3 regions of the Thermoanaerobacterium thermosulfurigenes genome follow, and region 2 is predicted to be linked to each of the others. Evidence: a T-box and tRNA genes for the amino acid it is inferred to sense, from the RefSeq annotation. Region 2 holds a T-box; the other regions hold tRNA genes.
The links. The T-box of region 2 lies ahead of leuS (leucine--tRNA ligase). A T-box ahead of a tRNA ligase gene usually reads a tRNA of that ligase, here a tRNA-Leu.

Region 1 (10,904 bases), on a different contig from region 2:
TTTTCGTCAAATCACAGTGAGGGGAGGTTTTATTGTTGGATGAAAGACAGCTCCTTTTTAAAGCACAGGAAGGAGACATTGAATCGTTTGAAAATGTTATAGTATCTTATCAGAATTACATTTACAATGTCATATACAGGATAGTTGGAAACAAAGAAGATGCGTTGGATTTGACGCAAGAGACGTTTATCAAAGTATTTGTGAATATAAAAAAGTTTAAAAGCAAAAGTGAGTTTAAGACGTGGCTATACAGGATCGCTGTAAATACTTCTCTTGATTTTATGAGAAAGAGAAAAGGTGTTGAAGAACAATTGCACAATATAAGTGATTTCAAAACGCCTGAAGATATTTTCGACGATAAGATGACGAGAGATATAATCATGAGTGAATTGAACAAGCTTAAGAATGATTACAAAATCGCAATAATACTTAGAGATATAGAAGGGCTTACATACAGTGAAATAGCAGAAATAACAAATTCAAATATCGGGACAGTAAAGTCCAGGATATCCAGAGCCAGAAGTGCGCTTAAAGAAAATCTCAAAAAAATACCGGGCTTTATAAATATTTTTGATGAAAGGAGGCAATTGTGATGGAGTGCTATGCAGTCAGAAGGCTATTAAATCTCTATATAGACGAAGAACTGGATAGAAAATCAATGGACGATGTACGGACACATTTAGATTCATGTGAAGAATGCAAATTGGAATACAATGAGCTTCTATATACAAAAAGGCTTTTAGAAAATATGCCTCCTTTAGAGTTGCCAGATAATTTTGGCGAGATGCTTCACATCAAATTGATTGAAGAAAAGAAAAATAATCGTCGGAAGCCGATAAAAAGGATGTTTGCAATTGCTGCTGCCGTTATCGCTTCAATATTTGTATTGTCATTCGGATTTGATTTTTTGATGAATAATATTAAATTGTCTTCTCAGCCGCCTTTAAGCGTCAAAAGTGCTGCAAATTATTCATCGGAGGCTTCTACAGGAGGGAAAGAAGCTGCACCGAATCTGAAAAATAGCGTTTATAGCAGTTCGAATCAGACAAATAGAGGTTTAGATTCAGGATACGAGAGGAAAATAACAAAAGACGCTGCAATATCCATTGAGATGAATTCTGTAGATGAAGGCTATAACAAGATTTTAAACATAAGCAAACAGTACAATGGGTATATTGAAAGCACAAGTGAAAATACTTCAGAAAGTGGTCAAAAGACAGTCAACATCGTGCTAAAGATTCCTGCTGATGATTTTGAGTATGCCATATCAAACATTAAGTCTTTAGGCCATGTCAAGATGATTAGGATAAACAGCAGCGATATTACAGAGCAGTATTACGATGTTCAAGCACGAATAAAAAATTTAGAGATACAAGAGGAAAGCCTCCAAAACTTGATGAAAAAAGCTTCAAACATTTCAGACATATTGCAGATTGAAGACAAATTAAATGATGTGCAGACCCAGATTGATTCGTACAAAAGTCAGATAAAGCTGTGGGATAGCATGACAAACATGAGCACCATTAATTTAACTTTCCTGTCAGTTGTCCCTCAATCTGCGATAGGTAAAATCTTTGATGGAAGTTTTTTTAAAGATGTTTTAAATGCAGGGGCAAAAAGCTTCAATGTATTTTTCGAATTTATAAAGTATGTAATTGTGATGATAATATACCTGTTGCCATTTGCAATACTCATATATCTTGCATATAAAGGATATAGATTGTTCAAAAAATAATCATGGACAATTTACATCCTCTTTTTTTTGCGGTATATTAGATTACAAGAAGTTAAATAGGAGTGAGTGTATGTCGAAATTTTTGATCATAGATGGTAATAGCTTGATGTACAGGGCGTATTTTGCCCTGCCTGATTTGATGAACAGCGAAGGAATGCATACAAATGCCATATACGGTTTTTCAATGATGCTTCTTAAATTGCTGGAGGAGGAGAAACCAGACTACATAGCAATAGCTTTCGATAAAAAGGCTTCTACATTTAGGCACAAGGAGTACAGTGCTTATAAAGGAACCCGCCAGTCGATGCCAGAAGAGCTGATAGAACAGGTGGATATTTTAAAAGATGTGATAAATGCATTTAACATAAAGACCATCGAGATAGAGGGATTTGAAGCAGATGATATCATTGGTACAGTATCAAAAATTGCTTCCGAAAGTGGGATGGATGTGCTTATCGTCACAGGCGACAGAGATGCGCTTCAGCTTGTGTCGGCAAATGTAAAAGTAAAAATATGTAAAAAAGGCATAACGCAGATGGATGAGTACGATGAAAAGGCGGTCTTTGAAAAGTATGAAGTGACGCCGCTTCAATTCATAGACTTGAAAGGGCTTATGGGAGACAAATCAGACAACATTCCAGGAGTGCCCAATATAGGGGAGAAGACGGCCATAAAGCTTGTTAAAGAATTTGGATCAATTGAAAATTTACTGATGAATACAGATAAGTTAAAAGGGAAAATAAAAGAAAATGTAGAAAACAATGCAGAATTAGCTGTTTTAAGCAAACGGCTTGCTACGATTGAGAGAAATGTTCCTATTGATATTGATTTGAATGAATACGCGGTTAAAAATTACGATGTCAATAAGCTTACAGAGCTATTTGAAAAATTGGAATTTTCAAGCCTCATCTCAGATTTAAAAGATGATAGTCGTGATACAAAGGATATTAAAGAATGGCCTGTAAGAGATTTTACATACGTTAAAAATGTTTTAGGAAAGTTTGATGTTTTGTCATTGTATCCATTCATATATGATGGAAAGATAAAAGCAGTATCATTTGCTTGCGGTGACGGATCGTTTTTTGTAGAGATTGATGATTATGACAATTTTAAATTGCTTAATAATGATAAGCTTACGTTGATAGGACACGATCTGAAAGATTTTTTAGTAAACATTTCATACTGCGGTATTGAACTTAATTGTAAGATTTTAGATACGGCCATAATGACTTATCTTTTAAATCCGTCTGAGTCGAATTACGACATAAGTCGCGTATTGAAAAAATACTTGAAAGAGGATTTGCAAAACATAGATGATATAGTAGGCAAGGGCAGGAATAAAAAGAGCTACGATGACATTGACAAAAAGCTTTTAGTCGATTATATGTGTTCAGCCGCATCAAACTTATCTAAGTTAAAAGATAAGCTCATGTCATTTATAAAAGAGATGGAGATGGAAGATCTTTTAAAAAATGTGGAAATTCCGCTTATTGAAGTGCTAAAATCTATGGAGGTGTACGGCTTTACATTAGATAAAGATGTACTTAGAAGTATTTCTAAAGAAATAGATGAAAAGACAGATAAGATTGTAAAAGATATTTACGATGCTGCTGGATACGAATTTAATATTAACTCTACAAAGCAGTTATCAGAATTTTTGTTTGATAAACTGAATTTGCCAGCAATAAAAAAGACTAAAACAGGGTATTCGACTGACATGGAAGTCCTTGCAGAACTTATACCGTACAATGACATAGTAGGAGAAATAATAGAATATAGACAGCTTATGAAGCTTAAATCTACGTACATAGATGGCTTCATTCCCATCATGGATGAAAATAATAGGGTCCACTCTACGTTTAAACAAACAGTTGCTGCTACAGGGAGAATTAGCTCAACAGAGCCTAATCTGCAGAACATACCTGTAAGAGAAGAATTTGGCAGGAGGATAAGAAAGGCATTTGTATCAAGTTATGAAGATGGGCTTATAATATCTGCTGATTATTCTCAGATTGAGCTAAGGGTTCTTGCACATCTTTCAGAGGATGAAAAACTTATTGAGTCATTTTTGAACAACGAAGATATACATTTAAGGACGGCATCGGAGGTTTTTAAGGTTTCGAAAGAAGAAGTGACAAGTGAAATGAGAAGGCGGGCGAAAGCTGTCAACTTTGGTATTGTATATGGTATAAGCGATTACGGCTTATCTAAAGACTTAAAGATTTCGCGAAAAGAAGCGAAAGAATACATAGACAATTATTTTGACAGGTACAAGGGCGTCAAAAATTACATCGACTCAATTGTCAAATTTGCAAAGGAAAATGGGTATGTTACGACTATCTTAAATAGGAGAAGATACATACCGGAAATCAATTCAAAAAATTTTAACCAAAGATCTTTTGGCGAGAGAATGGCAATGAATACACCTATTCAAGGTAGCGCTGCGGATATAATAAAGATGTCGATGGTTAAAGTATACAATGAATTAAAGGAAAGAGGATTGAAATCAAGACTTATTCTTCAGGTGCACGATGAGCTTATAATTGACACACATCCTGATGAAGTTGAAATAGTCAAGGAGCTTCTAAAATCAATAATGGAAAATATCATAAAGTTGAAAGTTCCTTTAGTTGTAGATATAGGGCAAGGGAAAAACTGGTATGATGCAAAATAAAAGTGTCTTATGGACACTTTTAAATTATATAGATTGGAGGTGCGATGGTGAAAGTTATCGGATTGACAGGGGGAATAGCGTCAGGAAAAAGCACCGTTTCATCCATATTAAAAAGTCTTGGAGCAGTAATAATTGACGCTGATGTCGTTTCAAGAGAGATTATGATAAAGGGGACTGAGACATATAATATATTAATAAGCGTATTTGGAAGAGAGATTTTGCGAAAAGATGGCGAGATAGACCGGAGAAAACTGGGTAACCTTGTTTTTGCTGATAAAGAAAAATTGAATAAATTAAATGAAATTACGCATCCGGAAATAATAAAAAGGATAAAAGATATAATAGAGGAAGAGAGAAAAAAAGGCAAAGAGAAAGCCATCGTGCTTGATGCAGCATTGCTAATTGAGATGAAGCTTTTTAATATGGTAGATGAAGTATGGCTTGTGGTTGTTGATAAAAAGACACAGATTAGAAGGCTTATGAAAAGAGACAATTTAAGCTATAAAGACGCATTAAACCGTATTAAGAGCCAGATGTCTATAGAGGACAAAATGAAGTACGCAGATTTTATAATTAATAACTGCAAGGATTTTAATGCTATAAAAAGACAAGTTGAGCTATTGTGGGGGCGTTTTTCAAAATAGAACATCTGGAGGTATTATATTGAAGTTAAAAAAAGTCATATTGGTGATAGTAGTAGCAGTTACTGTTTTGACGGTATATGGAGTCAAGACAAATTGGTTTTTAAAGCAATTGTATCCTAAAAAATACAGTCAACAGGTATACTTCTATTCAAATCAGTATGGAGTAGATCCTAATTTGGTCTTTGCTATGATAAAGGCAGAAAGCAATTTTAATCCTGACAGCGTTTCAAATAAAGGTGCTATAGGCCTTATGCAGGTGATACCTGAGACAGGAACTTGGGTTGCTAATTACATAGGCATCAAAAATTTTAGCGTTAATATGCTTTTTAATCCAGATTACAATATAAATATAGGAACATGGTATCTAAAATACCTTTTAAAACAATTTAATAATGATGTCACTTTGGCAGTAGCCGCATATAATGGAGGAAGTGGCAATGTTTCAAATTGGTTAAAAGACAAGAGGTATTCAGAAAATGGCAGCAATCTCAAAAAAGTGCCTTTTTTAGAGACGGATAAGTACATTAAAAAGGTGCTTAAGTATTATAAGATTTACACAAATTTATATAAATGACTTGAAACATTGCACAACATTATGCTGCGAGGGATTTTAAATGGATTTTGGGGTCTTAATTCTATCCATCATGTTGTTTTTCAGCATTATAGGGGAAAACAACAACGCTGCGGCTGCTATTATAATGCTTCTTTTGATTAAGCTTATGAACTTGGAAATAATTAATCAATTTGTATCGAAAAATGGCATGAATCTTGGTATAATAGTATTGACTATGGGAGCCTTATCACCTCTTGCAATGAGCAAAGTGTCAATTGATGATTTTTTAAATGCTGCAAAAAGCGTGGAGGGGGTTATTACAGTTATTGCCGGGATAATTGTAGCTATATTGGCATCTATAGGCCTTAACGCCATGAAAGTAGATACAAATGGTGTTGTAGGTGTTTTGCTGGGTACTGTGATTGGTGTAAGCTTCTTTAAGGGAGCACCGGTTGGTCCAATGATAGCCCTTGGCATTACGACAATCTTACTTAGGATATTTAGATTATAGAGAGGGAGAAGAATACATATGAAAATTATCAAACATCTTGAAGACTTAAGGGAAGTTAAGGTAAGCAATGATAGAGAGTTTTTTTCCGCTACACATGATGAGATAAAAAATGGCGCGACTACAGACGTTTATTTTTTAAGGACGCAAGATATTTTAAAGCATTTAGGGATTGACGGGAAAGTTGTAACGGCAGAGATATTTGCAAGAAGAAGTGGTGTTTTTGCAGGGCTGCCTGAAGTAAAAAATGTCTTAAAAGATAAAAACATTGAAGTGTGGTCTATAGATGAAGGAGAGACTTTTGAAGCAAAAGAGACTGTTATGAGAATCATTGGACCGTACAACGAGTTTGGCACGTATGAAACTGTGATATTGGGTATGTTGGCAAGTTCATGCGGATGGGCTACTGCAGCAAGAGAGCTTAAAGAAGTTATTCCAGACAAGCCTTTACTTTGTTTTGGCGCAAGACATGTGCATCCTGCAGTGGCGCCTGTCATGGAAAGGGCCGCCCTTATAGGTGGTGCTGATGATGCTAGCTGTATATTGGGAGCAAAGCTTTTAGGCCGTGAACCAAAGGGCACAGTGCCACATGCGGCTTTTCTGATAGCTGGCGACACTCTTACTGTAGCAAAGGCTTACAGTGAGATAACGCCTAAAGATGAGAAAATAACTATTTTAGTAGATACATTTAAAGATGAAATTGAAGAATCATTGAGAGTGGCTGAATTTTTAGGAGATAGGTTGTATGGCATAAGATTGGATACGCCATCGGAAAGAGGGGGTGTGACAGCAAGCCTTGTGTATGAGCTTAGGCAGAGGCTTAACCAAAAAGGGTTTGACAATGTCAAGATCATTGTGTCTGGTGGGCTTACACCAGAAAGGATAAAAGAGCTTGCATTAAGCGGTGCAGATGCATTTGGTGTTGGTAGTTATATATCAGATGCATCTCCTATAGATATGACGATGGATATTAAAGAAGTGGAAGGAAAACCTATTGCTAAAAGAGGTAGAATTCCCGGAAGGATAGAGAATGCAAAATTAAAGAGGATAATATAGACAGACATGAATCTATGCTTGTCTGTATAATACTAAATGAATCGCAATTTATACAAAAAGGTATTGACACAAACAAAAAAACATTATATAATAACTAATGTGCTAACGATGTTGTGACGCGGGGGTGGCGGAATAGGCAGACGCGTACGTTTGAGGGGCGTATGGAGTTTTCCGTGCGGGTTCAAGTCCCGCCCTCCGCACCAAAATGAAAATAAATATTTTACATAAAAAAAGCCTTTCAAAAGGCTTTTTTTTTTTAATGCCACTTTACCATTATAATTGACATGAATACAATCGCAACAATCGTCGTTGTCGTTATAAAGATCGATGCAAGTTTGGTGTTTAGATTTCTCTCATCAGAATATATGACTGCTACAAGCGCTGTTGGCATGATAGTTCCTAACATTATGGTTTTAATTGTCATTGATGCGGTATTGAAAAACAGAGGCAAGACAAAAAATAATGCTATGCCTGGTGCATATTTAATGGCAAGTCCTTTAAGTAGCGATAAAATTTCATCCTTTTCTAAATTAAAATCAAGAAAGTATCCTATTACAAACAAAGCCAATGTTGTATTAGGCATTGAAATTTGTTCTGCCAGGTTAACGATTAAGCTTGGGAATTTAATACCTATGATATTCAATATGAAGGCTATTATATACGTATCAAAAGGCACAAAGTACAAGATCTTTTTAAATACTTTCTTTAGATCTAATTTATCACTTTGAGAAAATACATATGCAGCGATATATGCGATTCCAAAGACGTTAAATGAATTTCCCATGTCAAACATGGCAATGTGCAAAAGACCATTGTTGCCGTAAATTTGTTGGATAAACGGGAAAGCGAAAAGACCTATGTTATATCCGCAGAGAGATATAATTAAAGTGCCTTTTGTTTCTCTTTTTAAATTTGCGTTTCTAAAGGCTAAAAAGCCTACAAGAAAAGTGATGAAGCCGAAAGCAAAGCCTGATAATGTTAAAACGAACAAGTTTGTATTTACTTTTGTAGTCAAGAAAACTTTTGCGATGCTGGCAGGTAATGTTATGTATATGATAAAACTATTTATTACCTTTCCCGTTTCTGCAGGTAGAAATTTCATTTTCTTTACTGCGTAACCGAAAAATATTATGATGATGCTTATTGCGATTTTTTGAAGTATGACTATTTGACTCATTCATATCCTCCTTTTCGTATATCAAATAAAATTATACTACAACAAGCTTCTTATTTATAGAGATTGTAACAAATTTATAAATTTTTTATAAAATATATTAAGAGTTTATTAAAAAAATCTTAAAAAATTATTATGAAAACATTGACTTTATTAATCGTTTTTGATAAAATAAAAGAAACTTGTACATATTAGCAATCTTGCCGAATCCTATTTAGGTACGGAGGATTTTTCATGTTTGGGGTTAATCTGCCATATGCAGTAGGGGTACCTTCTATCCCGCACCCGTCAACTAACTCCGGAGGCAAAAGGAAGGAGATTAGCTATGAATAGCAAATTAGGTAAATTTATTTTTGGTGTATCCGTTTTCGGCATGACTATGGTAGGTTCTTCGATGCTTACACATATTTATGCAGCAGATCTTGGAAGTGGCGTCGTCATTGGAAACGGTGTAAATGTCAGAAATGGCGGAAACTTGTCGTCAATGGTTATCACACAGTTAAATTATAGCGATGTGGTTACAGTGATTGGACAGGATAATGGCTGGTACAACATAAAGCTTTCAGATGGGACTGTAGGCTGGATATATGGAAAGTACCTTTCATTAAGGTCTTCAAGTACGGTGTCAAGGGGTGATGTTGATAGAAGCATTGCCTCAAGGCTGATCGATTTTGGTAAAGAGTTTTTAGGAACAAGGTATGTTTACGGTGGTGAATCTCCATCGGGTTTTGATTGTTCTGGTTTTACTCAATACGTCTTTAAAAGCGTCGGTATTAGTTTGCCAAGGACTGCTGATGTTCAAGCTACAGTAGGAACTTACGTTGATAGAGCAGATTTGCAGCCTGGTGATTTGGTGTTTTTTAAGACATTAGGGAGCAGCATAATAAACCATGCTGGGATATACATAGGAAATGGGCAGTTTATGCACGCTTCATCTGGTGCTGGAAAAGTCATGACAAGCTCTTTATATGAAGATTACTACAGCACTCACTATGCTGCAGCCAGAAGGGTTATACAGTAAACTAAATATAACGACAAAAAGGCACTTTCATGTGTCTTTTTTTGATGCATTTTTTAGGCGATATTTTATAGTTTGTTGACTATTTAGGCATATTAATATATCATTATATATTGTATAAAATTTGCATTTGTGTGGAAGGAGTTAACCTAAATGGGGTTTGTAAGGGACGATATAAGGAATGTAGCTATAATAGCGCATGTTGATCACGGGAAAACAACTTTAGTAGACGGTATGCTTAAGCAAAGCGGCATTTTTAGGCAGAACGAAAAAGTCGAAGAGAGAGTAATGGATTCAAATGAGTTAGAAAGAGAAAGAGGAATAACTATTCTTTCAAAGAATACAGCTATTAGGTATAATGGTGTAAAGATAAACATAGTTGATACACCAGGGCATGCTGATTTTGGTGGTGAGGTAGAACGGGTATTAAAAATGGTTGATGGTGTATTGTTGCTTGTAGATGCTTTTGAAGGACCAATGCCTCAAACCAGATTTGTATTAAGCAAGGCTTTAGAGCTTAATTTAAAACCTATAGTAGTTGTTAACAAAATCGATAGACCTGATGCAAGGCCAGAGGAAGTCATTGATGAAGTCCTCGATCTTTTTATTGAGCTTGGTGCTGATGATGATCAGATTGATTTTCCTGTAGTATATGCTTCTGCCAGAGAAGGCATTGCTAAGTTAAGCTTAAAGGATGAATCAGTAGATTTGCGTCCTCTTTTTGATACTATCTTAAAAGAGATTCCGGCGCCAGAAGGTAATATAGATGATCCGCTGCAGCTTATTGTTACCACACTTGACTATGATGATTACATTGGGAGAATCGCTATTGGAAAAGTGGTTAGAGGTAAAATTGTATCAGGTGAAAATGTGGCAATATGCAAGAGAGATGGGTCTGTGCAAAATGTTAAATTAAGCAATCTGTATCAATATGAAGGTTTGAAAAGAGTACAGGTTGATGATGCTAAGTTGGGTGATATAGTAGCTGTATCAGGTATAAGCGACATTGAGATTGGAGAGACGATAGCCGATCCAGAAAAGCCAGAGGCTGTAGATTTTGTTGAAATAGAAGAGCCAACCATTTCGATGACATTTGGCGTAAATACGAGTCCGTTTGCAGGTAGGGAAGGCAAATACGTGACATCAAGGCATTTAAGAGAAAGGCTTTTTAAAGAGCTTGAAACGAATGTAGCATTAAGGGTTGAGGAGACGGAGACGACAGAAGCATTTAAAGTATCTGGACGTGGCGAGTTGCATTTATCCATTTTGATAGAGACTATGAGGCGTGAAGGATATGAGCTTCAGGTATCTAAGCCATCTGTGATTATAAAGGAGATAAATGGTGTCAAGCACGAGCCTATTGAGCTTGTTACTATTGACATACCAGAAGATTACATGGGTGTAGTCATGGAAAAGATGGGCTCAAGAAAAGGAGAGCTTATGGATATGCATACTTTAAAACCTGGTACATTAAGGCTGAAATTTAAGATACCGACAAGAGGCCTCATAGGATATCGCTCTGAATTTCTTACTGATACCAAG
Region 2 (10,904 bases):
GTGTAATGCCCATACAACTACGTATTTAAAAACTTCATCGTATTTAAGAATAACTTTCATACTTCTTTTTTTATCTAATATAGAGCACTCATTTGATTTAGGCTCAAAAATAAGATTTACCTCAGTCTTTTTAAAGTCAATCTCTCCATCGAAAATAAGCTGCTTTTTATATATTGCATCGTAGCATGCATCTGAATCAACTGATATTGAAGCATTGTCCTTATTTTCAATGTAAAAATACGGATGAAATCCAGAGTAAAATATCATATTTTTCTCTGACTTATTTACATATTGTTGCTCTATTGTCAGCATTCCGTTCTTGAGAATATATTTAAAAATAAGTTCAAAATCAAAAGGGTATATTTCCCTTGTCTCGCTGCTGCTTGTAAACTTCAATGTTATCGACGCAGAATCATCAGCACTTGTTTTAACTACATCCCACTTATAAAGCCTTGCAATACCATGCTGTTTCATGTTGTACTCTCTGCCATCTATCGTATATTTCTCATCTTTTAGATATCCACAGATTGGAAAAAGTATCGGTATTCCTCCTCGTATATTCTTTTCGGTATTGTACAGTGTTTCTTTATCAAGATACAATATATCTTGTCCAGCCCATACATATCTTGTTATTATACCACCACGTTCCGGCACAACTTCAAAAAACGAATTGCTTTTTAAATCATAAAGTCTGTACGTCTCAAATTTATCCATATACTTTTCCACTTTATACATTTTCAGCACCTCTTTTACTATTTTATCTAAAACATATTATACTATAATCGCCCTAAACTTTTCTAATTTTTTCAATACATATATTAAATATAAAAGTTAAAAATAATTTTGAAAAAATACTTTTTAGGAGTGTGATAGAAATGGCTGAGGAAAAAGAGCGTTACAAAAATCCTCCCAAGCCTGATGATCGTTCTGATAACGTAGGAAAATTACAGGATATGATTCACGATACGATAGAAAATTATAGAGAAGCTGAAGATTACTTGAAATTGCACGCTGAAGAACTTTCTCCAGAAGAAATCGCACGAATCAAAGAGAAAAACCGCCATAGGCTTGAAAGCATCCATGGCATGAGAGATGAAATCGTAGATGAAGTTGAAGCCGGAAACGGCGTAGACAAAAAAGATTAAAATAGGCAGTTCCTCACTGCCTATTTTACAACTATATTCACAAGCCTACCCTTTACAACCACAACTTTAACTATTTCTTTACCGTCAATGTATTGTTTTATGCTTTCTGCTGAAATCGCAGCATCTTGAATTTCCTTCTCACTTGCATCTGGAGAAACTTCAAGGCGTCCTCTTACCTTACCGTTAACCTGTATTGCTATCTCAACAACATCTTTGACTAAAGCTTTTTCATCGTACTTTGGCCATTTTTGATTAAAAACAGAATAGCTGTATCCCAATCTGTCCCACATTTCTTCTGCAAAATGCGGTGCAAAAGGCGCCAAAAGCCTTACAAGATCTGCAATAGTTTCCTCGTACAATTTTGTGTTTTTGATTTCTATTTCAGCGTCATATTTATAAAGGGCGTTTACAAGCTCCATTATCCTTGCTATAGCAGTATTAAACTGGAACTTTTCAGCATCTTCTGTAACGCTCTTTATGGCATAATTTCTTACATAGTTAAGTTCTTTCTCATCTTTTGAAATCTCATCTTTACCAGCTTTACCCTTTTCCTCTATGAATTTATCTACAAGCCTTTCAATTCTCTGTATGAAGCGGGACATAGCCTTTATACCATCATCATTCCACGGACCGCCTTCTGTAAAGGCAAATCCAAACATCAAGTACATCCTAAATACATCTGAGCCATATTCATTGATGTACTCATCCGGTGATATTGTATTGCCCCTTGATTTGCTCATCTTGTTTCCATCAGGTCCCAATATTATTCCTTGATGTATGAGAGATTTAAAAGGCTCATCAAAATCAAGATACCCTAAGTCCCTCAATGCCTTAGTGACAAATCTGGCATACAAAAGGTGCATACATGCGTGTTCAGCACCGCCTATATATTTGTCAACCGGAAGCATCTTGTCAATTAGCTCTTTGTTGAAAGGCTCTTTGTCATTTTTGTTGTCAGGATACCTTAAGAAGTACCACGATGAATCCACAAATGTGTCAAGTGTATCAGGATCTCTCAATGCTTTACCACCGCATTTAGGGCAAGTGGTATTCATAAATTCCTCAGATTTCTTAAGCGGCGACTCTCCATCTGGAGAAAACTCCACATTGTAAGGCAATAATACTGGCAAATCTTCTTCAGGCACAGGAACTAATCCGCACTTGTCGCAGTGTATTATTGGTATAGGAGCACCCCAATACCTTTGCCTTGATACAAGCCAATCTCTAAGCCTGTAGTTTACCTTAAGAGCTCCTTTGCCTTCTTTCTCAAGCATCTTCACTATCTCTATCCTTGCATCTTCAGATTTGTTTCCTGTGAAATCACCGCTATCAACAAGAATACCGTATTCAACAAATGGCAGTGAGTCATCTACTCCATCTTTCCCCTTGATAACTCTCTTTATTGGCAAGTCGTACTTCTTAGCAAATGAATAATCTCTCTCGTCATGGGCAGGTACTGCCATTACACAGCCTGTCCCGTATGTTGCAAGAACGTAATCAGATATCCATATAGGCACTCTCTCACTTGTAATAGGATGAATAGCGTACGCTCCTGTAAATACGCCTGTCTTCTCTTTTTCCGTTGAAAGCCTCTCTATCTCGCTTTGCTTTCTGGCGTATTCTTTATAATCTTCTACATTTCTTCTATGCTCATCTGTCGTTATGAGATCTACTATCTCATTTTCTGGAGCCAAGACTACGTATGTAACACCGTATAGCGTGTCAGCTCTTGTTGTAAAAACTTTAAACGATATGTCTTTGCCATCGACTTTAAACTCTATCTCGGCACCGTCTGATTTTCCTATCCAGTTTCTCTGCATCATTTTCGTTTTTTCAGGCCAGTCCAGCTCATCGAGCTTATTTAAAAGTTCTTCTGCATAATCGGTTATCTTTAAAAACCACTGAGTCAAATCTTTTTTAGTGACTTCAGAGCCACATCTTTCACAAGTACCTTCTACAACTTGCTCATTTGCAAGGACTGTCTTGCAGCTTGGACACCAATTGACAGGAGCCTTTTTTCTATAAGCCAAACCTTTCTTGTACAGTTGTAAGAAAACCCATTGTGTCCACTTATAGTAGTCAGGCAAGCAGGTTATAACCTCATAATCCCAATCAAATGTGGCACCCATCTCTCTTAGCTGTCTTTCCATTGTCTTTATGTTTTGAAGGGTAGAATCCTGTGGATGTATGCCTGTCTTTATGGCATAGTTTTCTGCCGGCAATCCAAACGCATCAAAACCCATTGGATGAAAAACTTCATAGCCTTGCATCCTTTTCATCCTTGCCCATGAATCAGCAGGCCCATAATTATACCAATGTCCTGCATGTAACTTTGCACCTGATGGATACGAAAACATCTCAAGACAGTACAGCTTCTTATCAATGTTTTCCGGATTAAACTTGTATAGTTTTGTATCTTCCCACTTCTTTTGCCATTTTTTATCAATATCCCTTGAATAAGCCATCTTCTCACTCCTATTAATATTTTTTGCATAAAAAAGGCTTCACATCACAAAGAGACGAAAGCTACGCTTCCGTGGTACCACTCTTTTTGACGCAAGCCCACTTATTTCATATAACGGTACAACCGTGCATACTTTTAATATGCATGCTCAATGGCGAGTTCAGCTAACACAATGCCCTTTCCCACCGTCATAAGGCTCTCTGAAAAAGTCTTAGCCTACTACTCCACATCATTGCATTAACAATATATATTTATCAATATTTTATTACAAATGCTCTTAAAATGCAATATGATAATCACCATTGGCGGCCTGGATCACCTGCCATAGAATTAACTGTTGCCGCAGGATACAGCACATTTACATGGTCAACAAGATTTGTCGTATCTGATATGACAAATTCAAGCTTGTAATCAGAATTCATCGTATAGCCTAAAACAGTTTGGCTTGGAGTGCCGCTTATAGAGGCTTTATATGGGGCTTTTCCCAATACATTTTCAATATCACTTCTTGAAATAGCTTGTAATCTTGGATCAAATGACCTTGTCTCAAAAACCTGCATTCCTTTATTAAATCCAAATACAAGATACTTCTTTGTAAAAGTCGTATAAGTTCCCTTTGCAGATGAAATATACTCTTGCTTGTCAGGGTTTCCATACACCTTTTCTATATCATCTATAGTAGTTTTACCTGTTACAAAATCGCAGTTTATTACTTTACCTTGTTTAGCAAGGCTTACTATCTGATTTATCAAATCAACGTTGCGATTGTCTACAACAGGATTGTGATCTTGTTTATCACTATTGCCATTATTACTATCATTGCTACTCTTATTTTCATCTTTTGCATTATTATCAGAAGTTGAATTATCATTTGTTGCAGTTTTTTGGCTTTGCGATTCTTGATTTCTTCTTTGTGCTATATTAGAATTATTGTAAAGCAGGTATCCGGCAAAAATCGATACAGCAACAACAAGTGCTATCAATAAGCCGTATTTTTTCATAATCAATCCTCCAATTTTTTATTTATTCCCCCACACAAATGATAACCTTATGCAATGCCTTTCGTCAATGACTTTAAGGGAGATTTATACATAATTAATGTTTTTAATACTTTATTGATAATCGCTTAACAGCATTAAACTATAGTGTTAAAATATAGTTAAATAGATTGATGTTGGAGGTGATATTATGGTAAATGGCACATCACCCAAAAAATTTGACGCAAAATTTATAACAAGAACCGCTATTTTGCTGGCATTGACTATAATCGCACAATTTATCAAGATGCCACAGCTTGTAACAGGCTCAATCGTAAATGCGATGCTTATTGTATCGGCTTACTTTGTAGGTGTCTGGTCTGGCATCACAATAGGGCTTTTGACGCCAATCATCGCTTTTTTAGTAGGACTTATGGGATTTCCAATGCTTATACCATTTATAATGGTTGGCAATGCACTTTATGTGATGTTTTTCTCGGCTATTAAAAACAACATCATAGGCATGATAACAGGTTCAGTTGTAAAGTTTTTATGGCTGGCAGCTTCTGTAAAGTACATTCTCGTAATGTTTGGCGTAAAAGTACCTCAAAAAATTGCAGCAGCCTTTACATTTCCACAATTAGCTACCGCTATAATCGGTGGAATACTATCCATATTTTTAATATTCATCTTGACAGGCTATTTCAATAAATCAAAGGAGTAGGTATATCCCTACTCCTACTCAATTGCTTCAACGTTTTTTAAATCGGTCATCTTATTTGAAACCCTTAAGATATATTCTATCAAAAAGCTTTCTTCATATCTTAAAAGCTTTGAATCCACGTTTTCTATAGTATCTGTAAACCAATGATAATTTTTTATAGATCCGTCTTCATCCATGGATAAAAACGCTATAGCGTCGAATCCACTTGCTAAGACAGGCAGTGCATCTGTGGGCAAAAGCAGATTTTTTCTTCTCTGAACCGTATTTTTGGGGTACTCTTTTGCCATAAGATCTGCAACGTCTAAAAGCATTTTGCCCGCTTTCCTGTATATGATCATTCCTTCTCCTTCAAGGTATGTCAGTTTGCCTGCTCCAAGGTTATCAAGTATTACAAACTGCGCATCCCTGTCTAATAACCTCTTATACTTCTTCAAGAAATATTTCATTCCCCTTTCGCCAGTCTCTTCGCTACCTGTAAAGAGGAAAACCAGTTGCACATCATCAGGAAACTTATCTTTATTATTTGCATAATGATCTGCAATCGCTAATGCCAAAGATACACCAGAACCATTGTCATTAGCACCATTTGTGTACTTTCCACCTAACTGACATATAAGCAAAAACACAACCATTGCAAATGTTATTAGTATGCCTAATCCCAATAAAACATTTGATACAAAAGAAATATCCATTATTTTAAATGCGATACCCAATGGTATCAAAGCAAATCCCACATAGCCAACGTTAAAAATCATTTTTAATCTTCCAACAATTTTAGGACTGAACATTAGACTGCCTTTTTGTGTATCAATATGGGCAGATATGATTACCTTCTTTTTGTCGTTTTTCTCAAATTTCGTGAATACGTTTTTGGATCTGTGTTTGGGCATTATGCTGGTTTCAAAAGACCTGCCGCTTAACTCTAAAACCAACAAAAATACTGCAACAATGGAAATTAAAAGCTCCACAATATTTAAAAATTTATCGTATACAAGCGATGCAGCACCCATGATGAAAAGAAGAATCCCAAACTGGAGAGGCAAAATGTAAAGATTGTCTCGTGTTGTTTTAAATTCCTGTACACCAACATCATAGCCTAAACTTTTAAGCTTCTCTGCGATGTAATCTGCTGCCTTTCTTTCATTCTTTGTGGCTGAACCACGGTGTTCAAATTTTGAAAGCTCTTTTAAGTAATCCATACTTTTCATAATATTCGCCCCCTAACTATATATTTCTACAGACTTTTCAATATTCCTTCAATAATTTTTTCCTATGAGTTGATACATTATTCACAATAGGGAAATTACTTGAGCCTCCAAAGCGAGCGAAATAAAAAAACACCTACTATACAGGTGCGAGACAGAAGTTGTACAAAAAAATCACCTTTCCGTTATAATAGAGTTGTTCAAGCTACTATATAACAAAAGGAAAGGTGATTTAATGGCTAATAAACGAGATGAAACGGTATGCACAAAATAGATGTGCCAATACCACATTTTTTTACTACTAAGTACAGTAGTTATGATTTAGTGCCCAAGTATAGAGTTTATTATATTTCCAATCCCCTTTTGATTCGTGGTAGAATTTCCCTGTCCACTGCCATTAGTATTACTGCTATTTGTACCGCTACTATTGCTTTGCCCGCCATTGCCGGATGTGTTACTTTGTCCTGTATTTTCAGTATTTGTATTTCCCGGTTCCGTGCCATTTGTCGGAGCAGTAGTATCGCCACTATTTGTAGATGGATTCCCAGTTTGTGCTCCGTTGTCATTCTGATTATTTCCCGGCAATACATCGCTTCCACTGTCTGACTGTGTAGGCAATACGTATTTGCCGTCGGCGGCGTATGCATTCTGCTCAGGCGTCCTACCTGGAGGATTGATAAACACTTCTTGTTTCACGAGGAAAGGCGGTGTCCAGGAAGATGCCAATTTCCCTGTCAATGTATCTATCTGGGCTGATACGTGAACAGTGCAATACTCCGTAGGCTGTGTACCTGCAGCAAACATCTCAGTATATGTCCTGTCCCCTCTCGGATCTTCTCTGCACAAATCCGTCGGCAATTCTCCGGAATCTTTGCAGACAGTCTCATATACTATTCCCGATGGTTTGTCTGTAAAATGTGTTGGTGGAAGATTTTGATGTATTTGTGCCATGACAGTCCTCCACATCTGAGCCGGGAAAGTACCTCCTACCTGCGGCACACCGTAATTTTTCACAGGATTATTTGATGACGGATAACCCATCCATACAGTACCAACATAATATGGCGTAAAACCTGAGAACCAAATGTTGCCTGAATTCTCAGATGTGCCTGTCTTACCTGCCACATCCATATTAGAAAGCTTGGCAGCAGTACCTGTACCATGGTCTACAACATCCATCATCATGCTTCTCAATATATAAGCATTTTGCTCACTTAACACCACATGTTCTTCAGGTTTATTGTCTACCAATACTTTTCCTGTAGAGTCTGTAATCTTTGTAAAAGTAATCGGACTTATATACATTCCTTTATTGGCAATTGCCCCGTAAGCAGCCGCTTCTTGTATAGGCGTGATGCCTTGACTTAAACCGCCCAATGCCAGAGCTGGAAGGTACATATCGTTTTTAGTTATGTCAAGTCCAAATTTTTTCCCGTAACTTGCAGAGACATTTATGCCTATTTTGTTGACAACCTGAACAGCAGGCACATTCAACGAATCTGTTATAGCTTCCCTTAATGTCACTAAACCATGGTAATAATTGCTTTCATAGTTATGAGGCGTGTACGGCTTTGCACCAGGAAGTGTAAATGTGGTAGGAACGTCGTCTACAACTGTAGCAGCGGTAAGACCGCTTTGCAGTGCAGGTCCATACACAGTCAAAGGCTTTATTGATGACCCTGGCTGTCTTTTTGAATCAGCAAAGCTTATACCTCTTGTGACATATTTAAAGTCATTTGTATTTCTACCACCTACAATACCCTTAATTTCTCCAGTTTTCCAATCTATCACTACCATAGCACCCTGTACAGCCTCTTTTGTAGTTGGATCTACAGGGAAAAGCTTTGGATTTTTAAACGCATTTTCCATTATCGTCTGTATGTTTGGATCCATTGTTGAATATATCCTAAGACCACCATTGTATATTTCATTCAATGCTTCTGATTTAGTCATGCCAAGTTTTTTGACAAGAGCATCTGTAGCATCGTTTATGACTTGATCTATAAAATAACCGTGACTGTACGTAGACAAATTGAGATTCTTGAAAACAAAATGCAGCTTTTCATTTATTGCAGCATTGTACTGTTCTTGAGTGATAAAACCCTGTTTCAGCATTTCACTCAAAACAAGGTGCTGCCTCTCCGTCGCTTGCTGTATATTGGAATCAGGTGAGTACATAGAGGGATTATTAGTAATACCTGCCAGCATAGCACATTCTGCAAGATCCAACTGACTTACATCCTTGCCAAAATACTGTAGCGCTGCCGCTTGAACACCGTACGCATTTATATGTGGACCACCTAAATAAATGGTATTAAGATACGCTTCAAGTATCTGCTTTTTCGTGTACTTTTGCTCTAATTGCCATGCCAGTACAGCCTCTTGAATCTTTCTCGTCAATGTCTTTTCATCTGTAAGCATGGTATTTTTAACAAGCTGCTGTGTTATAGTGCTGGCACCTTCCACAGGTTTGCCACCAGCCTTTATATCAACCAAAAATGCACCAATTATCCTCTTAGGATCAATGCCTAAATTATTCTTGTAAAACCTCTGGTCTTCTATGGCCACAACGGCATTTTGTAAATTTTCAGGAATTTTATCTATAGAAACCCAAAGTCTGTTGTCAGAACCATGTAAAATCGCAGCTTGGCTCCAGCTTCCATCGCTGTTTTTAGCGTACACTATGGACGACTGTTTCATCTTCGTCAAGGCATCCTGCGACAGTGGAGGCGTGTTTTTTATTATAGCTAAAACTTTACCGCCAACAACACCAATGCCTGCTAAAAGCAGTATAATGACACCCCACAGCACAACATTGAATACTTTCTTAAAGGCGCTTTTTTTGCTTTTTTTCTTTTTATTTCTATCACTACGCCTAAGTTGTGTATTGTTCTCCATAACATATCCCCTCAAAAAATATTTAATACTAATATTATACCATATCATATTATATCATATTTTATTTTCAGACAAATGTCGAAATTATTAAAAAATAATTAAAAAAGCACATCTGACATAAACCATTATCACACATATGCCAATATTTCCTTTAAAACATCCTGTAGCGGCACTTGAACATCATATAGCTTGGCTTCAAAAACTGCTTTTGGCATTCCATAAACAACGCATGTCTCTTCAGATTCGATAATGACATGCCCTCCATATTTTTTTACTGATTTACATCCAACAAGGCCATCATTGCCCATTCCAGTAAGTATAACAGCTAATAAATGCTCTTTATAAATCGGTGCTGCAGAATTTAGCGTAACATCAACTGATGGTTTGTATAAAATATTATCATCTGAGCTTTCTATAATTTTAAAAACAACTTCATTATCATTTTTTATATGCAAAGTAGTTTGAAATCCTGACGGAGCAATATAAATGTTGCCAGCCTGTAAAATTTCCCCTTCTTCTGCTTCTTTTACATGAAGTTGGCAGAATGTATCAAATCTTTCAGCTAAAGACTTAGTAAAACCGGGAGGCATGTGTTGGAGAACAAGTACAGGAACAGGCAAATCTGGTGGAAAATTAGGTAGTATAGATTGCAAAGCGACCGGTCCTCCTGTAGATGTACCTATGATAATTATATTTACTTTTGCCTTTGGTTTATCATTGCTAAGCTCTCTTTTATTAACCATTTCGTCTTTATTAATTTCTGAACATTGTTTTTGTATTTTTTTGCTTTCTATTACATTTATCAACTTATTTATAAAATTATCAATAATCTTGTCATCAACATCTTGATTAATTAACTCGCTTTTTAGAAAAAAATCTTCTGCACCTGCTTCTAACGCTTCTATAGTAGGTTCAGCACCTTCCTCTGTATAATTGCTCAACATTACAATAGGTATATTATACAATTCTTTAATCTTTTTAAGAGCCATAATACCATCCATATTAGGCATTTCAATATCCATAGTTATTATATCCGGATTAAGATTTTGAACTTTTTCTATCGCTTCATATCCGTCTCTGGCGATTCCTACAACAGAAAGTTTAGGGTTCTTTTCTATAATTTTAGTAATACACTTTCTCATAAAAGACGAATCATCTACAACTAAAACACCAAACTTTTCCACTATATCATCCCTTTCTTTTATAATAGAAAACAGAAGGCTTATGTATTACTTCAAATCCACTGTGAATACCAGTTATTGACTCAGCATGACCTAATAATAAGTAACCGCCAGGATTTAAAATTTTGTAAAAATCGTTGATTATTTTTCGAATTGCATGTTCATCAAAATATATTAAAACATTCCTACAAAATATAATATCACATTTTCCTATTTTCTCTTCAAGATCCTTATCCAAGAGATTTATTCTTTTAAATTCCACCATTTTGGCAATTTCATCTTTAACTTTATAATATTCTCCATGATCTAT
Region 3 (10,904 bases), on a different contig from region 2:
ATCAGGAAGCCCTAAGCCTCCCATTAAAATATTACTAAGCATATTGCTTAATCCCATTGGCAATACCAAAAATGGAAAAATTGCAGACAACGCATAAATCGATGTTGCTATTCTTATTTGGTACTGGCCAAAAGCAAAATTTTGTGTAAAGTACATTACAACAAGGTACAATGCAATTACCAATCCAGAGATAGTCAATTTTTGAGTAAGGCTGTACTTCTTTTTTAAAAATCCTACGTTCATGATATACCTCCTAAAATTTCCAGTTATCACATCCTTCAATAAACATAATGAAAAAAGAGCACAGCCCACCTGTGCTCATATATGCAAACTTTCAATTTGCAATGCCCGTAGTTTTGTTTATAGACAGGATGGTTTCGAACTGTCTTATTCAATTACTTATTTATTTTAACACCTTTATAAGATTTACACAAGATTTTTTTATTTATACCCATAGCTCCAATTCCAATTCTATCGATCTGTCGAAGTGATCCTCTATCGCCCTTTTGTTTCTTCCTGTTATTATGAGTATATCCTCTATGCCTGAGTTTACAGCTTCCTCAACTATATACTGAATCGTAGGTTTGTTTACTATTGGCAGTTTCAAAATTATTAAATATTTATGTGAATCTTATGTGAATTTAATTTGCCGCATTTAACTTTTCATCAATTTTATTCTTATCTCCTACTTTTCCCGACAGCAAAATTGACAAAAGCATAAATAAAATCCCAAAACATGCTAAAATAAATAAATCATGAGTAATCACTCCTGTATTAGAGCCTGAAATGGCTTCTCTCAATGCTTGAGTACCGTATGTCATTGGGAAAAATGGATTTAGAATATTAAAGAATTTCGGCTCTAATTCCATAGGAAATACGCCACCAGATGATGTCAACTGTAGCATCAAAAGCACAACGGCGAAGAATTTTCCTGCCATGCCAAGAAGCATTACAAAAAAGCCAATAATAAACACAAAAACCACAGACATTACAGCATTTATAACGTAATAGTAGATCAAATTGTTCACAGGCAATTTAAGTGCTTCTATCAATACAAAACCAGAAACTATCGATTGAAAAATGCCTAAGATGCTTAAGCTCAGCAATTTACCTACGACAATTGAAGCGTTGCTAATATCTTTATAGCCGTTTTTATCGTAAATATCTATTATAAAGAATAAAATCAATGCGCCAACCCAAAGTGATAAAGGTATGAAATACGGTGTAAACCCAATGCCATAATTCGCTACTGGATTTAATCTCTTAGTATCAAGAATAATAGGTTCATTTATCATGCTCTTTTTCTCATCACTTGTACCCATCACTTCTATTTTGTCAGATGCATCACTAAGTTTTTTATAAAGAAGATCTTGATTTTTGTATAGTTTCTCCATGTTTACTTGTATCTGCTTGCTGCCATTAGATACCGTCACCAACCCGCTATTTAAGTCTTTAGAGCCATTGTATAAACTAGAAGCACCTTGTTTTAATGCATTAAGTCCATCATTAAGTTTTAAAAGCCCGGATGTAATTTCGCTCATCTTTTGATTTAACAACGATATTCCATTTGCATACTGAGAAATGCCATTGCTTAAATTATTTTCACCATTTATAATTTCTGTTACGACTGACTGCAATTGAGATACCCCATCATTCAATTTGTCATATCCAATTGTTAAATTATTAGTAGCGCTGTCTAATTTTTTAAGAGAATCGTTCAATGCATCCATCTTGGCCTTGTTAGTTTCAAGTCCATTGATTATTTGTTTTAATCCTGAATTTGATTCTGACACAACGGTAATCGCCGTCTTAAAATCCGCATCTGACATGGCCTCGGGATGTTTATCAACATAATTGTTTAATGCAACAACGGCGCTGTCCAAATTTGTCTGAATACTGTTCAATCCGTTACTTACCGAATCAAATTCTGTCAAAAATGACGATAGACTCTGACCAATTTGATCGTAACCATTTGTTACAGCAGTCGAACCGCTTTTCAATTGGTTTATGCTATTGCTTATCGCATTAAGACCTTGACTCACTCCATTTAAACCACTCTTTATATTATTCATTCCATTTAAAATCAAATTGCTATTTTTGTCTACTTCATCTAACTTCTGAGATAAAATCTGAGCGCCATTTGATAAATTTGACGCGCCATAAGATGCGTTATTTGCCCCAATGCTTAAATTGTACAACCCATCTTTAAATTGATTTGTTCCAGCCAAAGCTTTGTTAATGCCATCATTCAATTTTGAAACGCCATCATTTAGCATTTTTGCACCGTCTGATAATTGTTTTTCTGCTAAAGAGGCTTGTTTTAAACCATTTCCCATGTTTTTGACATTTGAAAAAACAGTATCTATATAGCTTTTTCTTATCGTATCAGCTATTCTTTGCGTCAAATTTTCTATGGCTTTATTTCCAAGCTGTGTCGCCAAAAAATTCTTTTTGTCATTTGTCATATACTGAATATGAGCTTTTTCTACGGCATTGCCATTGACACTTAAAATATTTTTGGAAAAGTCTTTCGGTATTACTATCATAAAATAATATTTATTGCCTTTTAAACCATCTAAACCATCATCGTAGCTTACAAAATTCCATTTGAAATCATGATTGTTTTTTAATTCCTTTACAATGTCATCCCCAAAACTTTTATATTTTCCATCGTATAGCACACTTTTATCCTGATTCACAACTGCAACTGGAAGTTTGTCTAACTTGCCATATGGATCCCAAAATGCATACAAATAAAGAAAACTATACAATAGCGGCATAAAAATAATTACTATGACAGCTAATCTAATAAATCTGTTTTGGGCCAATTTTTTAAGCTCATTAGAAATCACACCTATCATAAATACACCTCCAATATTTTTTATACTGACCAGTCAGTTCTAACTTATTATAGTATCTTTCATTTTAAAAGTCAATAAAAAAACCATTATAAAGATTTATCTCTATAATGGATTCCATTAAATGTATATTCAATAACACTATCTGCTATATTTTCTGGGTCTATAACATCATTATTTCTAAATTGAAAGATAATAAGAGAGCTTATCATGCCAAAAAAAGCAGAAGACAACAACTTTTTGTCACATTTTTCTATTAACTTTTCTTCAATTCCTTCATCGATGATGTCTTCAATAATCTTTAAATAATCGTAAATTTTTTCTCTAAAGCTATTCTGAATCTCTTCTTTTCCCCACAATTGACTTAGCAATATAAGGACAAAATCTTTATACTTAAATAAAAAATTCGACTGAACTACAATTATTTCTCTCAGTTTTTCTGCTGAATTTTTCATGTGGTTTATTTTCTCCAGTATTTGACTCTTTAAAAGTGACAATCCTTCGTCTATCAAAAAGATCAATATATCATCTTTGCTATTAAAATGATAATAAAGGGTTCCCTTGGCAACCCCTGCCTTATCTGCAATTTCATCCATTGTGGATTTGTAAAAACCTTTCTGAGAAATTATATCTATTGCTGCATTAAATATCTTTTCCTTTGTCTTATTCATTTAACACTATCCCTCTTCATTCGATATTATGCTATTAATATTATAATACATTTTTATACATTTTTTTAATTTGTGCCGCAATTTTTTAAACTTGTGCCTCAAACCACACGGTAATGTTTGCTCCTTTTCCTACATCTTTGTTTTTATATGATAGCCTTGAATATTGAGAAAATAAATAAGGTACCAATGCAACTGTTTTGCCTGCATCTAAAATTATTTCATTGCCATCCTCTATCCATAAATCATCACCAGGACTTATGAGGAGTTTTATTATAACTGAATTTTCACTTGTATTATACACGAAGTACGTATATTTGTCATATGCTGAACAATCATTTACATCTGTAAAATTTTCATCATCATATGCTGTGTAAGTAGACTTCGCCTTCACAAACCTTCTTTCGTTTAGCGTAAATGGGTATCCCCCTATATAAGTCAGTTGCAACATTGGCCTTAGAGATATGTTTATTGCTTCATCTTTAGAATAAAAACTTTTCGTTTCAAAGTTCTGTACTTCTGGCGTTTTAAGCATTATCCCATTGTTTACGTAAAGCCCACTTATCCATCCATTAACTATATTCGTTATATTCCATCCATACCATCCTTCTTTTGTCACGGCTTTTGTAGAGCCAAATACTGTTTCGTCAATATTCGGCCCATTATTCCATGTTGCTGTATTTTCATCCCATTCATCCACAATTAAAAACGGTGTAATATATGCAGGAATTGATGAATTTGTTGCATAATTGAAATAAAGCTTTAAAATAGCTTCAACCACGATAGAACCTTGTGGCACCATGCCTAAATCAAACTGTATAAGAGCTCTGTACACCGATTTTCCAGAAAAACCAATGTAATACCTACCGATCCAAAGTGTAGGATCACTTCCTCTATTGCTGTTGGGGTAACCCGATTCTAATGACGTATCTTTTGTGGATGGTTGTATAATTATAGAAGGCATTCCATCACCCCTACAATCAAAATCAAAACAATCAACTAATTTTATCTTCCTTTTGCCCACACAAACTGCGTAATATAATCATACCTTCTTCATCGATTATATCAAATAGCTTCATAGAACGTGTCAATTCTTCTTCAGCAAGTTTGTATGCTCCATGTCGATAATAAAGCTTTCCTAATCTCAGCAGAACATCTTTCTCATTCACCATATTAAGCATATTTAAAGATTTTTCAAACAACTCAAACTCCTGAATCTCAAATAATTTATCGAGTATAATAAAAATAACATTTGTATATGTGCCAGTGTCTTCAACGCCTATTGGCAATACCACATCTTTTTTAAGCAATAGGTCAAATTTGAAAAATACTTTATAAGCCTCTATAAAGTGTTTTTTTAACGACAACATTGGATTTTTTATATCTTTACCAATTAATAAACGGCAAATAATATTATTAATATGACTATCAAGGATGTATTCACCACCATCTATCATTTCAAAACATTCTACAGCTTCACCATATTTGTGTAAATACATCAATGTTCTTCCCTTTATATAATACGTTATATTATTCTTTAGTGAATTTAGTGCCATGTCTATAAATTTTAGCGATTCATGATACTTGCCATTTAAAAAGAATATATCGCTTATAATCGTATATGCTTCAGGTGACACGTCAAAATGCGAAACAATTTTTTCTATAGCAGTCTTCTCATCATATTTGCTGAAATAAGCGTTTGATAATTTGTACAGTATTGCTTTATTGGACGGGTTAAGTCTGAATGAATTCAAAAAACATTCAATAGCATTGTCAAAATCTTTTATATCCATAAAAACTTCCCCCATGGCAAGGTAAGCTTTAAATCCGCCTACGCCTGTTATAAACCTATAAATAAGTGGCGGTTCTCCCATATCTATGCATCTTTTAAAGCAATTTATGGCTTCTTGATAATGATTAATCCTGTGATATAACATACCTTTTAAAAACATTATATCAGTTACATTCGGATATTTTTCAATAGACTCATTGCATAAGCTAAATGCTTCGTCAACCTTATTTAGTTGATTTAAACAAATAATCATCCTGATAATTAGTTTTGTCGTATAGCCGGTCTTAACATCTTTTGAACAATAAAATGACTTTTTGAAGTAGTTATACGCACGCTCATAATCACCCAACGCCATGTACTCTGCTCCAATATTGAAATTGTGAAAAGGATTGTCTGGATCTCTTTTTAGCTCTTTTTTCAGTATAGACATGTTCCTATTTCTTTTATCTTTTTCTTTGATGATTTTGCTCAAATAGCCGTAGTGATAAACTTTTATCGGAACTTCTGCTACATTTCCACCATGATTTAATATTGAAATCAATATCTGTTCATGAATAGCTCCAATAAATCTATACTCAGCTTTATTCTTTATGAGCCTTACATTTAAGTTTGAAAGAGCATCTGAACCTGGTTCCTCTCCCACATAGCTTATTGTTTCGAATAAATATGCATCAATTTTATCATCTTCCAAAAGCACATTTATCATTTTTTTACCGTCTTCATCAATTGCATCATCAGCATCCATCAACAAAATCCAATCACCTTTTGCCTTATCTAATGAAAAATTTCTGGCTGCACTAAAGTCATTATTCCATTTATAGTAAAATACTGTTGCACCAAATTTTTTCGCTATGTCCACCGTTTTATCAGTACTACCTGTATCCACGATTATAATATCATCGACTACGTCGTAAACACTTTTAAGGCATCTTTCAAGATTGTCTTCTTCATTTTTTACGATCATGCACAGGCTTAACATTTGAATCCCCCTTTCGAAAATATATGGGGCTTAAAGCCCCATCGTTAAACCTGAGCGTTGTAATAAAATTCTGCAGTAGCTGCGGCACCGCCTGTATCGTAATACAACCTTGTATACTGCATAAATTTTACAGCAGTCAAGACCGTAATAGATCCACCTGCCAGACTAATACTATTGATGTCGTCGACGAAATAAGTGTCAGTAGTAGTAGGACTTATCTGAAGTTTGATAGAGATAGTATTAGTACCTGTATTCGTAATATAATAAGAGTACATAGATTTGTTGCCTGTATTCTCCATCAGAACAACACCTGTTCCAGTTACACCTGCAATATTTGTAGAGTCTTCTAAGAATGTCCTGCTTCCAAGTGTAAATGAATCGGTTGAAGCAGTAAGAGGCCTTATATCCAATGATGATGCAGTTACAGTCACTGTTCCAGCGACTGTAACTGTACCACTGCTAATGGTCACAGAATCAGTTGTACCACTTAAAGGTCTTATATCAAAATTTGATGCAGTAACCGTTAGAGTTCCTTGTGCCGTTACTGTACCTGCTACAGTCACAGAACCATCAACAGTTGATAAAAGCTTCCCTGTCGTCGAATCTAACAATAGAGGTGTTGGTATTGTTCCTTGCATTCCATGAACCAAAGTTTTTAGTTGCTCTGCCACTGGATTAAAAACTATATTGTTAGGCATCTATATCCCCCCTCTTTTTATATATTATGAAGATATAACTTATTTGTTACAGAAATATATATTATTAATATGTATAGAAAAACTTGTATATAGAAATGAGATTTTTAAACCATATCCACTATTGACATTTTAACGAATATTAATTATAATACCATTGTTAAGTTTTTTGACATAAAAATTTATGTGCGGATGTGGCGGAATTGGCAGACGCGCTAGACTTAGGATCTAGTGTCTTTGACGTGGGGGTTCAAATCCCTTCATCCGCACCAAAAATATATGAATTGTGATGGAGATTTACATAGATAAAGGCGTTGACCTACTTTTAGGTTAACGCCTTTTACTTTTAAGACTATCCATACATATTATCTATAAATTTTTTATGAAAAATTGAGATAATAAAGTAGGTCTGAAAGCTGCGTTTTTCTAATGTCCCATTTCCTTCTGTAAAGTTTAACCACTTTATATGGCAGGTTTAGGTTATTTACAAACTTAAAAAACTCATCGTCAAGCCAAGGTGGTGTCCATGCACCCGATCTGCATATATGTATAGCTGCTGTATATATACCATTAGGCAATGCATCAATATCATTGTAATATCTAACCTTAAAAAGTTTATTAAAATCTTTAAAATCCTCTGGCTTTTCAGTTGTATGATGGCTGTATACTATATGAGCCCTTTTTATCCGACCTTCATTTAACAGTTTACCCATCCAATTAGCACAATTTAACTTAAAACTTACTGAACTAATTCCCCCATATCCTAAATCAGCATGCGTATCTAAAGAGTACACTTCTTCACATTCATTTTTTATAGCTATATGATATGACAACATGTGAGACTCAGACACGTATACTTCAATGTCTTTTTCAAAACTGAAATGTTCTCTTATCTTATCCCAAAAATTATTCAACCGCAAGGATATGCCTACCGATTTTTCTAAGTCAACACCTCTTAAAGAGCTTTCTAAATACCTTTTATACCATATCCACTCTATATTTCTTGGTGTCTCAGTGTAGGAATTCAACCACTCTTTTTTTAAAGGAATAAAGTAATCCCAATCTATACTTAGTAGACTGCGAACCATATCCCTTCATCACCCAAAATGCTTAGAATAGTGGTTTCTCTCTATTTTTCAAATTCCATACATTATATTATATCACAAGAACAGATTAAGTGAGTTTATTCTTCTTTATGCTTATATACAATAAGTACCTCATTGTCATAGCATATTGACATGCTCCATGACTTCCCTAAAAAAAACATTTTTGACACATTAGCAATAGTTTTGATATAATTTATTCGTAATTTCTACTAACGAAAGAATGATTTATATGCAGTCAATGGGATATCGTGGAAAAAGATTTTACAGAGAAACTGATGAAAAGCCTCACATCACAAAATCACTTATTTTACGCATACTAAAATATTTTTTGCCATATTGGAAGCTAATGATAGTATTGTTTATGACTGTTATTTTTACTTCCATATTAGGCGTAATCCCATCTATACTAACTAAAAACGTAATAGATATTGCACTGCCAAAGAAAAACTTGAAGCTTTTGGTTGTATATATTCTTTTGTCATTTGCAACGACATTATTGCTTAATATTATTACTGTTGGACAATCATATCTAAACAGCATTGTCTCAAAAAGCATAATTAGAGACCTAAGATCCATCATGTACAACCACTTAGAACATATGTCTATAAGTTTTTTCTCTAATGCAAAAACAGGTGAAATAACTTCCAGAATCAATAACGACATTGGTGGAATAGAAAGTGTATTTTCAAATACGTTTATTCAGCTTTTGTCTGGTATATTTGTATTTCTAACAACTGCAGCAACTTTATTCTACACAAATTGGATACTTGCCATCGTCAGCCTTTTGACATTGCCCTTGTTTGTAATACCTACAAGAAGGGTTGGTAAAAGACGCTGGGAAATAGCACTTAAAACCCAATCAAAACTTGCTGAATTGACAAACATAATAACTGAAACTCTAAATATAGGCGGTATGTTCCTTATTAAGCTCTTTACAAAAGAAAACGAAAAATATAAAGAATTTGAAAAAGTAAATAATGAAGTAACACAACTTCAAATTAGGGAGACTATAATTGGCAGATGGTTTTTTATGACAATACAAACTTTTATTGCAATAGGGCCAATGCTCATTTATTTGGTTGGAGGAATAATACTTATAAGATATAACAATATTACAATAGGCGGAATAATCATGTTTGTATCACTTGTGTCTAGGCTATATGGCCCAGTAAACACATTTTCAAATATACACGTAGATATTATTCGGTCATTAGCATTGTTCGAACGAATTTTTCAATATTTAGATCTAAAAAGCGAAATTTATGAAAAAGAAGATGCAATGGTTATTAATGCTGTAAAAGGCGATATCAAATTCGATCATGTTTATTTTTCCTATGATGGTCTACACGATACTCTTAAAAATATCAACTTCGAAATAAAGCCTGGTCAAATGGCAGCTTTAGTTGGACCAAGCGGGGCTGGGAAAACTACCATTACTTATCTTCTTCCCAGACTTTATGATGTGAAAATAGGAAGAATCTTTTTGGATGGCGTAGATATAAGAAATATCTCACTTAGCTCTCTAAGAAGCCATATAGGAATGGTTACACAAGATACGTACCTTTTTAACACAACTATAAAAGAAAATTTACTTTTTGCACGCCAAAATGCCACAGATGAGGAAATAATAAATGCGTGCAAAGCAGCATATATTCACGATTTTATCGAATCTCTTCCTAACGGCTACGATACAATTGTAGGCGATAGAGGTATAAAATTGTCTGGCGGTGAAAAACAACGCATATCCATTGCAAGGACATTACTAAAAGATCCCAAGATTATAATATTTGATGAAGCTACATCAGCACTTGACTCCAATTCTGAGTTTTATATACAAAAGGCATTAGAACCTCTCTTAAAATCCAGAACCAGCTTAGTTATTGCTCATCGTCTATCCACCATAATTGCTGCAGACATAATATTTGTTGTAGTAAATGGTGAAATAGTTGAAAAAGGAAGCCATGAAGAACTTTTAAAAAAAGGAGGCGTCTACAAAGATTTGTATAACACTCAGTTTAGAATGAAAAAATGACGCCTTGATTTTAAACTCTGCGCCATCAATATCTTTCAAAAACTTTTTTGTATCTAATTAGTGTGTCTTTATTTAAAAAGTGATTTCGCATACAAAAAGTGTATCGATAAAATCTCGATACCCTTTGATTGGCTTAAATACTAGTGCGCCATTAGGGACTCGAACCCCAGACCCGCTGATTAAGAGTCAGCTGCTCTACCAACTGAGCTAATGGCGCATATTGTATGGAGCGGACAACGAGACTCGAACTCGCGACCCTCACCTTGGCAAGGTGATGCTCTACCAACTGAGCTATGTCCGCACGATATATGGTGCGGGAGAAGGGACTTGAACCCATATGCCATGACTGGCACTAGAACCTGAATCTAGCGCGTCTGCCAATTCCGCCACTCCCGCATTAACGCCAGATTGTTCTCTTTCAATATCTTTTTAAGTGACCCATCCGCGATTCGAACGCGGGACACCCTGCTTAAAAGGCAGGTGCTCTGCCGACTGAGCTAATGGGTCATGCTGGCTGGGATGGCAGGATTCGAACCTACGAACTGCCAGAGTCAAAGTCTGGTGCCTTACCACTTGGCTACATCCCATTAATGGGGTGGGTAGTGGGACTCGAACCCACGACCTCCAGAGCCACAATCTGGCGCTCTAGCCAACTGAACTATACCCACCATATTATAAAATATACATCACATTCTCCAAAAAATGGTGCGCCTGAAGAGATTCGAACTCCCGACACACGGATTAGAAGTCCGTTGCTCTATCCAACTGAGCTAC

Region 1: it encodes a tRNA-Leu, which carries the amino acid that the T-box ahead of leuS (leucine--tRNA ligase) is inferred to sense. The anticodon was not compared.
Region 3: it encodes a tRNA-Leu, which carries the amino acid that the T-box ahead of leuS (leucine--tRNA ligase) is inferred to sense. The anticodon was not compared.

Annotation. Positions count from the first base shown of each region.
Region 1 covers NZ_JBPODR010000023.1:5,649-16,552, reverse strand. The annotation lists gene HNR52_RS09165 (RNA polymerase sigma factor) at 36-593, shown strand; gene HNR52_RS09160 (DUF4349 domain-containing protein) at 593-1,735, shown strand; gene polA (DNA polymerase I) at 1,806-4,409, shown strand; gene coaE (dephospho-CoA kinase) at 4,457-5,053, shown strand; gene HNR52_RS09145 (lytic transglycosylase domain-containing protein) at 5,073-5,627, shown strand; gene HNR52_RS09140 (DUF441 domain-containing protein) at 5,668-6,117, shown strand; gene HNR52_RS09135 (nicotinate phosphoribosyltransferase) at 6,136-7,170, shown strand; tRNA gene HNR52_RS09130 (tRNA-Leu) at 7,289-7,373, shown strand; gene HNR52_RS09125 (AEC family transporter) at 7,427-8,347, opposite strand; cyclic di-AMP (ydaO/yuaA leader) riboswitch at 8,536-8,666, shown strand; gene HNR52_RS09120 (C40 family peptidase) at 8,670-9,365, shown strand; gene typA (translational GTPase TypA) at 9,516-10,904, shown strand, end outside.
Region 2 covers NZ_JBPODR010000004.1:36,704-47,607, forward strand. The annotation lists gene HNR52_RS02180 (aldose epimerase family protein) at 1-735, opposite strand, end outside; gene tlp (small acid-soluble spore protein Tlp) at 876-1,145, shown strand; gene leuS (leucine--tRNA ligase) at 1,166-3,610, opposite strand; T-box leader at 3,658-3,851, opposite strand; gene HNR52_RS02195 (YjgB family protein) at 3,906-4,610, opposite strand; gene HNR52_RS02200 (ECF transporter S component) at 4,798-5,310, shown strand; gene HNR52_RS02205 (M28 family peptidase) at 5,325-6,518, opposite strand; gene HNR52_RS02210 (transglycosylase domain-containing protein) at 6,837-9,413, opposite strand; gene HNR52_RS02215 (protein-glutamate methylesterase/protein-glutamine glutaminase) at 9,542-10,597, opposite strand; gene HNR52_RS02220 (CheR family methyltransferase) at 10,602-10,904, opposite strand, start outside.
Region 3 covers NZ_JBPODR010000011.1:17,375-28,278, forward strand. The annotation lists gene HNR52_RS05910 (QueT transporter family protein) at 1-243, opposite strand, end outside; partial or broken gene HNR52_RS05915 (sugar phosphate nucleotidyltransferase) at 455-601, opposite strand; gene HNR52_RS05920 (YhgE/Pip domain-containing protein) at 642-2,861, opposite strand; gene HNR52_RS05925 (TetR/AcrR family transcriptional regulator) at 2,948-3,529, opposite strand; gene HNR52_RS05930 (DNRLRE domain-containing protein) at 3,615-4,490, opposite strand; gene HNR52_RS05935 (glycosyltransferase) at 4,522-6,297, opposite strand; gene HNR52_RS05940 (DUF6385 domain-containing protein) at 6,342-6,995, opposite strand; tRNA gene HNR52_RS05945 (tRNA-Leu) at 7,181-7,264, shown strand; gene HNR52_RS05950 (arginase) at 7,373-8,080, opposite strand; gene HNR52_RS05955 (ABC transporter ATP-binding protein) at 8,319-10,130, shown strand; tRNA gene HNR52_RS05960 (tRNA-Lys) at 10,275-10,347, opposite strand; tRNA gene HNR52_RS05965 (tRNA-Gly) at 10,356-10,431, opposite strand; tRNA gene HNR52_RS05970 (tRNA-Leu) at 10,440-10,526, opposite strand; tRNA gene HNR52_RS05975 (tRNA-Lys) at 10,565-10,637, opposite strand; tRNA gene HNR52_RS05980 (tRNA-Gln) at 10,642-10,717, opposite strand; tRNA gene HNR52_RS05985 (tRNA-His) at 10,722-10,798, opposite strand; tRNA gene HNR52_RS05990 (tRNA-Arg) at 10,834-10,904, opposite strand, start outside.